2 regions of the Oceanimonas pelagia genome follow, and region 1 is predicted to be linked to the other one. Evidence: predicted binding sites of a transcription regulator. Region 1 holds the regulator's gene; the other holds the start of a gene.
What was found. Region 1 encodes LexA, which represses DNA repair genes until DNA is damaged. Its sites were predicted from a motif close to ANCTGTNTNNNNANACAGNT; they were not measured.

Region 1 (5,191 bases):
ATCCCCCTGGTTGCTGCTGGTGTTTGTGGCCGGGGTGTTTTCCATGCGTTCCGCCGGCTGTGTGATCAACGACTACGCCGATCGCCATATCGACGGCCACGTCAAGCGTACCCATGCCCGGCCGCTGCCCGCCGGTGAACTCACCGAGCGCCAGGCACTGGGCTTTTTCGCCCTGCTGGTGGGCATTTCCTTTGTGCTGGTGCTGACCACCAATGCCCTCACCATTGGTCTGGCCTTTGCCGGCCTGTTCTGGGCGGCGCTCTATCCCTTTATGAAGCGGGTGACTCATCTGCCCCAGCTGTTTCTCGGCATTGCCTTTTCCTGGGCCATTCCCATGGCCTTTGCCGCTCAGAGCAACAGCCTGCCCCCCGGGCTCTGGCTGCTGTTTGCCGCCAACCTCACCTGGACCGTGGCCTACGACACCATGTATGCCATGGTGGACCGGGACGACGACCTCAAAATCGGGGTCAAGTCCACCGCTATTCTGTTTGGCCGCCGCGACAAGTTGATCGTGGGTCTGCTGCAGCTGGCCACCCTGTTGCTGCTGGTGGCGGCGGGTGGGGTGTTTGAGCTGGCCGCGTCCTTTTACTGGGGGCTGCTGGCGGCTGCCGGACTGTTTGTGTATCAGCAGCGGCTGATCCGCGACCGGGAACGCATGCCCTGCTTTCGCGCCTTTCTTAACAACAACCACGTCGGCATGGCCATCTTTGCCGGTCTGGTGCTGGCGCTGTGGTAAGTGAAAGGCTTTGGGACTTGCTCTGGACTCATTACTGGATATACTGACAGTTAACTGTATAAACAGACAGGTTTCACCATGAAAGCCCTTACTCCCCGCCAGTCGCAGGTGCTGGACATTATCAAGGAACACATTCAGCAAACCGGCATGCCGCCCACCCGGGTGGAAATTGCCCGGGTGCTGGGGTTCAAGTCCGCCAATGCGGCGGAAGAGCACCTCAAGGCGCTGGCCAAAAAGGGCGTGATTGAAATCATGCCCGGTACTTCCCGGGGCATTCGCCTGGCCGGGGAAGAGGCGGAAGAAGAACAGGGCCTGCCGCTGGTGGGCCGGGTGGCCGCCGGTGAACCCATACTGGCGCAACAGCACATCGAGAGTCATTACCGGCTCGATCCCGCCCTGTTCCATCCCTCGGCGGACTTTTTGCTGCGGGTTCGGGGCACGAGCATGAAGAATATCGGCATCATGGACGGTGATCTGCTGGCGGTGCACAAGACCCGGGAGGCCCGCAATGGCCAGGTGGTGGTGGCCCGGCTCGACGACGAAGTCACGGTGAAGCGCTTTCAGCGCAAGGGCAGCAAGGTCAGCCTGGTGCCCGAAAACGAGGAGCTGTCGCCCATTGAGGTGGACTTGCGTACCCAGGAGCTGATTATCGAAGGTCTGGCGGTGGGGGTGATCCGCAACGGCGACTTCTGACAAACCCGCTTGACCCGGCAGGCCGCAAACTTATGGTGGCCTGCCAATCCCCAATCCCCAATCCCCAATCCCCAATCCCCAATCCCCAATCCCCAATCCCCAATCCCCAATCCCCAATCCCCAATCCCCAATCCCCAATCCCCAATCCCCAATCCCCAATCCCCAATCCCCAATCCCCAATCCCCAATCTCCCATTTCTTTATATTTTACATTTCCTTAACTGCTGCTTTACTTAGAGTCAGCCGAATGGAAGGGATGCGGTCGTTCGGCGGCCACCAATGCCGAATTCAAGTGCTCCGGTGTTACAGGATGAAACGATGGGGGTGCGCGTGAAGCCGATTTTGCTGCTGTTGTCCTTGCTGGCAACCCTGCCCGCCGAGGCCCAGGTCCGCCTCAACATGACCGAAGGGGTCACCGAAATCAGCCAGAAAGTGTATGGCCTGCACATGACCATTCTCACCATCTGCGCGGTCATCGGTCTGCTGGTGTTCGGGGCCATGTTCTGGGCCATTATTCACCATCGCAAGTCCAGAGGCGCCCGGGCAGCCCAGTTTCACGAAAGCACCAGGGTCGAGATCCTCTGGACCATCATTCCCTTTCTCATTCTGGTGGCCATGGCCATTCCCGCCACCAAAACCCTGGTGGCGATGGAAGACGCTTCAAAGCCGGATCTCACCGTGCAGATCACCGGCTCTCAGTGGAAGTGGCATTACCGTTACTTTGACGAAGACGTGGAGTTTTACAGCCTGCTGGCTACCCTGCCGCAACAGATCAGCGGTGAGGTGCGCAAGCGGGAGCACTACCTGCTGGAGGTGGATCATCCCCTGGTGCTGCCCACGGAGCGCAAGGTGCGCTTTCTGATCACCTCCGACGATGTGATCCACTCCTGGTGGGTGCCGGCTTTCGCGGTGAAAAAGGATGCCATTCCCGGTTTTATCAACGAGGCCTGGACCCGCATCGAGCAGCCGGGCCTGTATCGTGGCCAGTGCGCCGAGCTGTGCGGCAAGGATCACGGCTTTATGCCCATCGTCGTGGATGCCCGCTCTCCCGAGGAATTTGATGGCTGGCTGGCCCGGCGCAAAACCGAGCAGGCCGAGGCCAGGGCCGCCGAGCAGGAACTGCTGGCCATGAACATGAGCAGGGACGAGCTGATGACGCTGGGTGAGCAGGTCTATCAGAAGGCCTGTGCCGCCTGTCATCAGGCCAATGGCGAAGGCATTCCCGGCGCCTTTCCGGCGCTCAGGAGCAGCGAGCTGGTGCTGAACGACCGGGCCGCTCACATCAACATAGTGCTGTATGGCAAGGCGGGTACCGCCATGCAGAGCTTTGACAAGCAACTGGCGCTGAAGGAGCTGGCGGCGGTGATCACCTACGAGCGCAATGCCTGGGGCAACGACACCGGCGACCTGGTGCAGCCAAAAGATATTCACCAGGCCAGACAGGAACAATAGGGGGCTGTGATGGCGCAGATGGATCGCACGGAAACCGCGAATATTCACCTGGTGGATGAGCATCACCACGGTCCCGCCAAGGGCATCAGCCGCTGGCTGTTCACCACCAACCACAAGGATATCGGCAGTCTCTACCTGCTGTTCAGCCTCACCATGTTTCTGGTGGGCGGGGGCATGGCCATGGTGATCCGGGCCGAGTTGTTTCAGCCCGGGCTGCAGCTGGTAGAGCCCAACTTCTTTAACCAGATGACCACCATGCACGGCCTGATCATGGTGTTCGGTGCCGTGATGCCGGCCTTTGTCGGCCTGGCCAACTGGATGATTCCCATGATGATCGGCGCGCCCGACATGGCGCTGCCGCGCATGAACAACTGGAGCTTCTGGATCCTGCCCTTCGCCTTTGTGCTGATGCTGAGCTCGCTGTTTGTGCCCGGTGGCGGCCCCAATTTCGGCTGGACCTTTTATGCGCCCCTGTCCACCACCTATGGCCCCGACAGCACCGCCCTGTTTGTGTTTGCCATTCATATCATGGGCATCAGCTCCATCATGGGGGCGATCAACGTGATTGTTACCATCTGGAACCTGCGTGCACCGGGCATGACCTGGATGAAACTGCCGCTGTTCTGCTGGACCTGGCTGATCACCGCCTTTCTGCTGATTGCGGTCATGCCGGTGCTGGCCGGCGCCGTGACCATGGTGCTGACCGACAAGTATTTCGGTACCAGCTTTTTCGAAGCTGCCGGAGGCGGGGATCCGGTCATGTTCCAGCATATCTTCTGGTTCTTCGGCCATCCCGAGGTGTACATCATGATATTGCCGAGTTTCGGTATTATCTCGGCCATCGTGCCTGCCTTCAGCCGCAAGCGGCTGTTCGGCTACGCCTCCATGGTGTATGCCACTGCGTCCATTGCCGGGCTCAGCTTCCTGGTGTGGGCGCACCACATGTTTACCGTGGGCATGCCGGTGGCGGCGGAGCTGTTCTTCATGTATTGCACCATGCTGATTTCGGTGCCCACCGGGGTCAAGGTGTTCAACTGGGTAGCCACCATGTGGCGTGGCTCCCTCAGCTTTGAAGTGCCCATGCTGTTCGCCCTGGCCTTTATCGTGCTGTTCACCATCGGCGGCTTCAGTGGCCTGATGCTGGCCATTACCCCGGCGGACTTTCAGTATCACGACACCTATTTCGTGGTGGCGCATTTTCATTACGTGCTGGTGTCGGGAGCCATTTTCTCGATCATGGCGGCGGCCTACTACTGGTTGCCCAAGTGGACCGGCCACATGTTTGACGAGCGCCTGGCCAAATGGCATTTCTGGTGCTCTGTGGTGTCGGTGAACATTCTGTTCTTCCCCATGCATTTTCTCGGCCTGGGCGGCATGCCCCGGCGTATTCCCGATTATTCGCTGCAATTTGCCGACATCAATGCCCTGGTCAGCATCGGCGGTTTCGCCTTCGGCCTGTCCCAGCTCCTGTTTGTGGCGGTGCTGGTAAAGTGCATTCGCGGCGGCGAGCGGGCCCAGGCCAAACCCTGGGAGGGCGCCGAAGGCCTGGAATGGACGGTGCCGTCGCCGGCGCCCTACCACACCTTTGACACCCCGCCGAAGGTGGACGGATGAATACGGTCAAAAAGGCCCGGCGGCTGGGCCTGGTGGCGCTGGCCATGTTCGGTTTTGGCTTTGCCCTGGTGCCCCTGTATGACGTGTTTTGCGACATCACCGGACTGAACGGCAAAACCGCCAGCACGGCGGCGATGACCGCTCAGGGCGTGGACGAGGCGCGGCTGGTGACGGTGGAGTTTGTGACCTATCAGCACACCGGCCTGGGCGGCGAATTTTCCCCTTCGGTACGCCGGCTGGCCGTGCATCCGGGGGAAATGCACCGGGTCGACTTTACCGTGACCAATCCGGGCGTGGACAGCCGGGTGCTGCGGGCCATTCCCTCGGTGTCGCCGGGGCGAGCGGCGGGCTACCTGCGCAAGACCGAGTGCTTCTGTTTTGAGGAGCAACCTCTCGATGGCCGGGCGCGAGCGGTGATGCCCATGAGCTTTTACGTGGATGAGGCGCTGCCCGCCGACATTGAGGTGTTTACCCTGTCCTACACCCTTTACGACATCAGCGAGCAGGCGGCCGGGCAAGGCTGACAAGGAGGCAAGCATGGCGGTCAAAACGGAAAAATACTACGTGCCGGCGCAAAGCCCCTGGCCGGTGGTGGGGGCGCTGGGGTTGTTTCTGCTGGCCGCAGGAGCGGGCATGTGGGCCGCCGGCATCGCCGGCATTGCCGGGCCCCTGGTGTTTGCCGCCGGCACCCTGGTGA
Region 2 (5,191 bases), 1.0 Mb from region 1:
GCTTGAGTTGGGTGTGCAGGCGCAGCAGTACCATTTTGAACTGGCTGCGGAAATAATAAGGAGCTCTCCCGATAAGGTATATCTTGTTGGGGATTATATGAAAGCTGTTTCCGAGCGGTTACTTGAGGAAGGTATATCATGTTGCTGGTTTGAACATGCTGGAGCTGTGATGAGTAGCCTGCAACAGGATTTTCAGGAAGGAGACTTGCTATTGGTAAAATCATCTAACGGTATTCGTTTGTGTGAAGTTGTTAGTGCGCTTAAGAATTTTTCACAGTCTTCTTCATTGAAAGAGCTTTGAGTCATTATGTATAAGAAAGGTGCTGGCAAGAAATCAATATCCAGGAGCTATCAGAATGTTAACTCTTCTGTGAATGAAGCAGAGTGGAATTACAAAGATAAAAAAATCAACTGGGGTAAGATTGAAGATTATGAATTAGGCAAGAAGCTTGGCGAAGGAACCTTTTCTGAGGCGTTTAAAGGTATGCATAAGAAAACAGAAACCAATGTTACTGTGAGGAGGTTGGTAAAAAACAGGGCTGAAAAGATAAAAAGAGAGGTCTCTGTGCTTAAGCGAATAAAGGGAAGTAAAAATAATGCACATATTTTTGATGTTGTGAAAGGTGGGGTTGCCAATGAAAAGTATATCATCATGCACTATTATGCGAATGATGGGTTAATAAAAAGAAACACGGAAGTTTCTGAGTTTGACATGAAATGCTATATTCTTCAGTTGCTTAATGGGCTTGATGAGGCTCATAGTAGAGGGGTTATGCATAGAGACATTAAACCCTCTAATATTGTTATTAATAATAAACGAAAACGCCTGAAAATTATTGACTGGGGAATGGCTGAGTTTTATCACCCTTATAAAGAATACCACCTTAGAGTTAGCTCTCATTACTATAAAGCACCTGAGTTGTTGCTTGGTATGAAACAATATGACTACTCTCTGGATATGTGGTCTTTTGCTTGCTTGTTTGCTGGTGTTGTTTGCAATGATTTTCCCTTCATGAAAGGGAAAAAGGAAGTTGATTTACTTCGTAACATGTCAGGGTTATTCGGGGAAGGTGAGTTTTGGGATTACATTGAAAAGTATAATATAAATGATGTGGATAAGGTGAGCCTTGAAGCTATTGCCACTCCCAGAGAAGATAGTAAATTGGCCTTGGCGCAAGCAGAGTCTGTGTTTAAATCAGAGTTGGCTTTGGATTTGCTTGCTAAAGTATTGAAGGTAGATCACCAGGAAAGGTTAACGGCAAGAGAAGCTATGGAACATCCTTACTTTGATGAAGTTAGGGATATATAAGTCAGTTATTTTTTATTTTACATATTTAATGTAGTTTTTTACTTTTTAAACCGGTGCCACAATGAACCCTTTATCCCCCTATTCTGCCTGGCTTTCCGCGCTGGAATCCGGGTTTGCCGACGATGCCGCCCAGCACCATGCCGTTGAGTGGCTGGAAGGCTGTTATCGCGGTGTGCTGGCGAACGAGCCGGGAGCTCGGGGCGTGTATTTATGGGGGCCGGTGGGACGGGGAAAAACCTGGCTGATGGACCAGTTTTTCACCAGTCTGCAAGGCGCTGGCGTTCCGGCCCGGCGGCTGCATTTTCATCATTTTATGCAGCAATTGCACAAGCGGTTGTTTCAGCTCACCGGCACCGAAGATCCGTTACAGGTGCTGGCCCGGGAGCTGAGCGCCGAGATACGGGTGCTGTGCCTGGACGAGCTGTTTGTGAGCGACATTGGCGATGCCATGTTGCTGGGTCGGCTGCTGCGCCACCTGTTTGAGCAGGGGCTGGTATTGCTGATGACCTCCAATCAGTCGCCTGAAAGCCTGTATGAAGATGGTTTTAACCGGGAGCAGTTTTTGCCCGCGGTGGCCGCCATCACCCGGCATATGCGCGTGGTGCCGGTGCAGGGTGAGCAGGATCACCGCCTTCATCCGGGCCGGCTGCATCAGCGTTATTGGGTGAATGAGCCCGAAGCCCTTGCCACTCTGTTTGAGCAACTGACCGGTACCGCCAAGAACACCGAGCCACTCACGCTGGGTAACCGGCTTATCCCCGTGCTGGGGCGCAATAAGCGGGTGCTCTGGTGCCGTTATGCCGAGCTGTGCGAGCAGCCCCTGGCGGCCCAGGACTTTATTGCCTTGTGTGATCGGTTTGACCACGTGTTGCTGAGTGAGCTGCCCCGGCTCAGCTGTAACAGCCGGCAAGCCGCCATTGCCCGGGGTACCGAAGACGGTGCTACTCAGGTGGCCGCCGGTGATCGCATTCTGCCGGTGCTGTCGCGTCAGGACGACGGCGTGCGCCGTTTTATCGCCCTGGTGGATGAATGCTACGACCGCGGCATTCCCCTTTATATTGACGCGGCGGTAGCCATGGATGAACTCTATGCTGACGGTGCGTTGGTCTTTCCGTTTCGCCGAACCCTGAGCCGGCTGAAGGAAATGCAATTGGTGCGTTTTGGGATGAGTAGTAACGGGGGTATTACCGGTGGGGGAGACCTGTAACACAGGCCCTGCCGGTTAAAGCGGTAGCGACAAGATACTCACCACTCACTTCACGAAGCAGCAGCAGGGATTGCCGGAGCCGACCGCCACATGCCAGGGAAGGCATGTGCCGAGCGTCCCAAGGATGGGCTCGAAGCGTGTCGGCGGAGTGCACCCCTGCTGCTGCTTCAGTCTTTATAATGCTTTCGCATCTCCGCCATATAATGCAGGCTGGCTTCGGTAGCCGGGGCTAACGCGCCGGTGGCCTGAGGGGTTACCAGCAGGTTGCCGTTCGCTTCACGGGTAACCAGCCCCATGCGTTCCAGTTTGCTCACCTTTCTGCGTACCGTCTCCCGGGCAATGCCGCTGCACTCCGCCACCGACTGGATATTAATGGGCCGTCCTGCCGGCACCGGCCGATTGCCTGCCATAAACTGGCCATAGGTCATGGCACTGGCCTGGCGCGCCGGCAGCACCCTGGTGCCGATAATACCCAGGATCAACATCAGGTCGAGATCGCCGTCAAACTGCTGCCGCAGTTGGATCAGCAGTTCGGTCAGTGCCTCCACATGAGCCGGCCAGATGCGCCCGAAATGGGTGGTGAGATGATCGTCCATCGCCATATTTTTTATATCTTAATGAAATAAAAGAAAAAAGATGACTCATTCTGTGGGTTTCCGGCGCCGTTGGCAAATGCCAGGGCCGGCTTCGGATTATTCTTGAAAACGACATGGAGTGGCGTTTTACCATGTTATTTGGGAGCCATTTTGCCGAGCCGCATGCCGGCATCAAGGCCGTGCCGAAAGCCGCCGATCATGCCCTTTACCAGGCCCGGCAATCCGCTTGCCACCGGGCGGGCGTGGTCTTATGGAAACATGGGCGGGGCCATTTTGATATTTGAACATTGCGCCTGGCAGAATTCGAAATATACTGTTTTTATATACAGTGATTTGGCGGATAAATATGGCAACTTTAATGGGGCCGATGCAGGCGCACCGGCATTTCTTGCTGCCGCTGCTGGCGGAGCGGATTTCCTGTGGTTTCCCAGTCCGGCCCGGGATTACGTGGAGCAGGGCATCGATCTCAACGACTACTGCATTCGTCATCCGGCGGCCACCTATCTGGTGCAGGCCGCCGGTGACAGCATGATCAACGCCGGCATTTATCCCGGCGATCTGCTGGTGGTGGATCGCAGTCTGGAAGCCTCTCATGGCCGCATTGTGATTGCCTGCGTCAACGGTGAAATGACCTGCAAGCGGCTGGAGCTTCACCCTGAGGTACGGCTGGTGGCGGAAAACTCACACTATGCGCCGCTGGTACCGGGCGAGGGGACCAGCCTCGAGATCTTTGGCGTGGTCACCAGCGTGGTGCGCAGGCTGGTGCCATGAACCTCCTGTTTGCACTGGTGGACTGCAACAACTTTTACGTGTCCTGTGAGCGGCTGTTTCGCCCTGATCTGGCCGGCCGGCCCATAGTGGTGTTGTCCAACAACGACGGTTGCGTGGTGTCCCGCAGCGCCGAGGCCAAAGCTCTTGGCGTGCCCATGGGAGCACCCTGGTTCAGGGTGAAGGCGCAGTTTGAACGCGCCGGCGGTGTGGCGTTTTCCAGCAACTATGCACTCTATGCGGATATTTCCGCCCGGGTGATGAGCGTGCTGGAACAACTGGCGCCGCGGGTGGAGGTGTATTCCATTGACGAGGCCTTTGCCGATCTGTCAGGTATTCAGGCGCCGGCCGCCCTGGGGGCGCATGTTCGTGCCACCGTGCAACGCTGGACCGGCATCACGGTGGGGGTGGGCGTCGCCCCCAGCAAGACCCTGGCCAAGCTTGCCAATTACGCCGCCAAACGCTGGCCTGCCACCGGCGGTGTGGTGGATCTGACGTGCCCGCAGCGCCGGCAGCGGCTGTTGCAACGGGTGCCGGTGGATGAGGTGTGGGGGATTGGCCTCCGGCTGGCCCGTCGGTTGCGGGGGCTTGGCATTCACACCGCCGGGCAGCTGGCCCAGGCTAATGCCAAGGTCATGCGCCGGCACTTTTCGGTGGTAATGGAACGCACCATCTGCGAGCTCAACGGGGAAAGTTGCCTGGCGCTGCATCAGTTGCCCGAGCCTAAACGGCAAATCATCAGCTCCCGCAGTTTTGGTGGGCGGGTGAGCGAGTGGCAGCCGTTGAGGGAAGCGGTCAGCCAGTATGCCGGCCGGGCGGCGGAAAAACTGCGGGAGCAGAAGCAATACTGCCGGCTGGTGCGCGTAGCGGTGCGCACCAGCCCCTTTGCCATGAACGAGCCCTTTTACGGCAACAGCGCCATGGCCGAGCTGCCGTTGCCCACCGACGACAGTCGAGAGCTGGTGCAGGCGGCCTGCCATTGTCTGCTGCATATCTGGCGGCCCGGGCTTGTCTACCAGAAGGCGGCGGTCATGCTGACCGACTTCTGGCCGCCGGGCAGTTTTCAGCCCGGCCTGTTTGAGGTGCATGAGAGCAAACCCCGCAGCCGGGCGCTGATGCAGGTCATGGACCGTATCAACCGTTCCGGTAAAGGGCGCGTATTTCTGGCCGCCGAAGGCACCCGGCAAGGCTGGCAAATGAAGCGGGCATTCCTGTCACCTGCCTACACCACCCGCATCGGCGATCTGCCCAGAGTGTACTGAGCCAGGCAAGGCGGGAACAGCAACTGGCGAGTACGCCAAAGCCGGCTCA

Region 2: a site for LexA is predicted at 3,424-3,443, ahead of umuD (translesion error-prone DNA polymerase V autoproteolytic subunit). Genes of this name have one in related genera too.

Annotation. Positions count from the first base shown of each region.
Region 1 is NZ_CP118224.1:3,080,725-3,085,915, reverse strand. It holds gene ubiA (4-hydroxybenzoate octaprenyltransferase) at 1-736, shown strand, start outside; gene lexA (transcriptional repressor LexA) at 815-1,429, shown strand; gene coxB (cytochrome c oxidase subunit II) at 1,759-2,880, shown strand; gene ctaD (cytochrome c oxidase subunit I) at 2,899-4,494, shown strand; gene PU634_RS14730 (cytochrome c oxidase assembly protein) at 4,491-5,018, shown strand; gene PU634_RS14725 (cytochrome c oxidase subunit 3) at 5,032-5,191, shown strand, end outside.
Region 2 is NZ_CP118224.1:514,088-519,278, forward strand. It holds gene PU634_RS02375 (UDP-N-acetylmuramoyl-tripeptide--D-alanyl-D-alanine ligase) at 1-301, shown strand, start outside; gene PU634_RS02380 (protein kinase domain-containing protein) at 308-1,309, shown strand; gene zapE (cell division protein ZapE) at 1,371-2,516, shown strand; gene PU634_RS02390 (helix-turn-helix domain-containing protein) at 2,684-3,112, opposite strand; gene umuD (translesion error-prone DNA polymerase V autoproteolytic subunit) at 3,446-3,883, shown strand; gene umuC (translesion error-prone DNA polymerase V subunit UmuC) at 3,880-5,142, shown strand.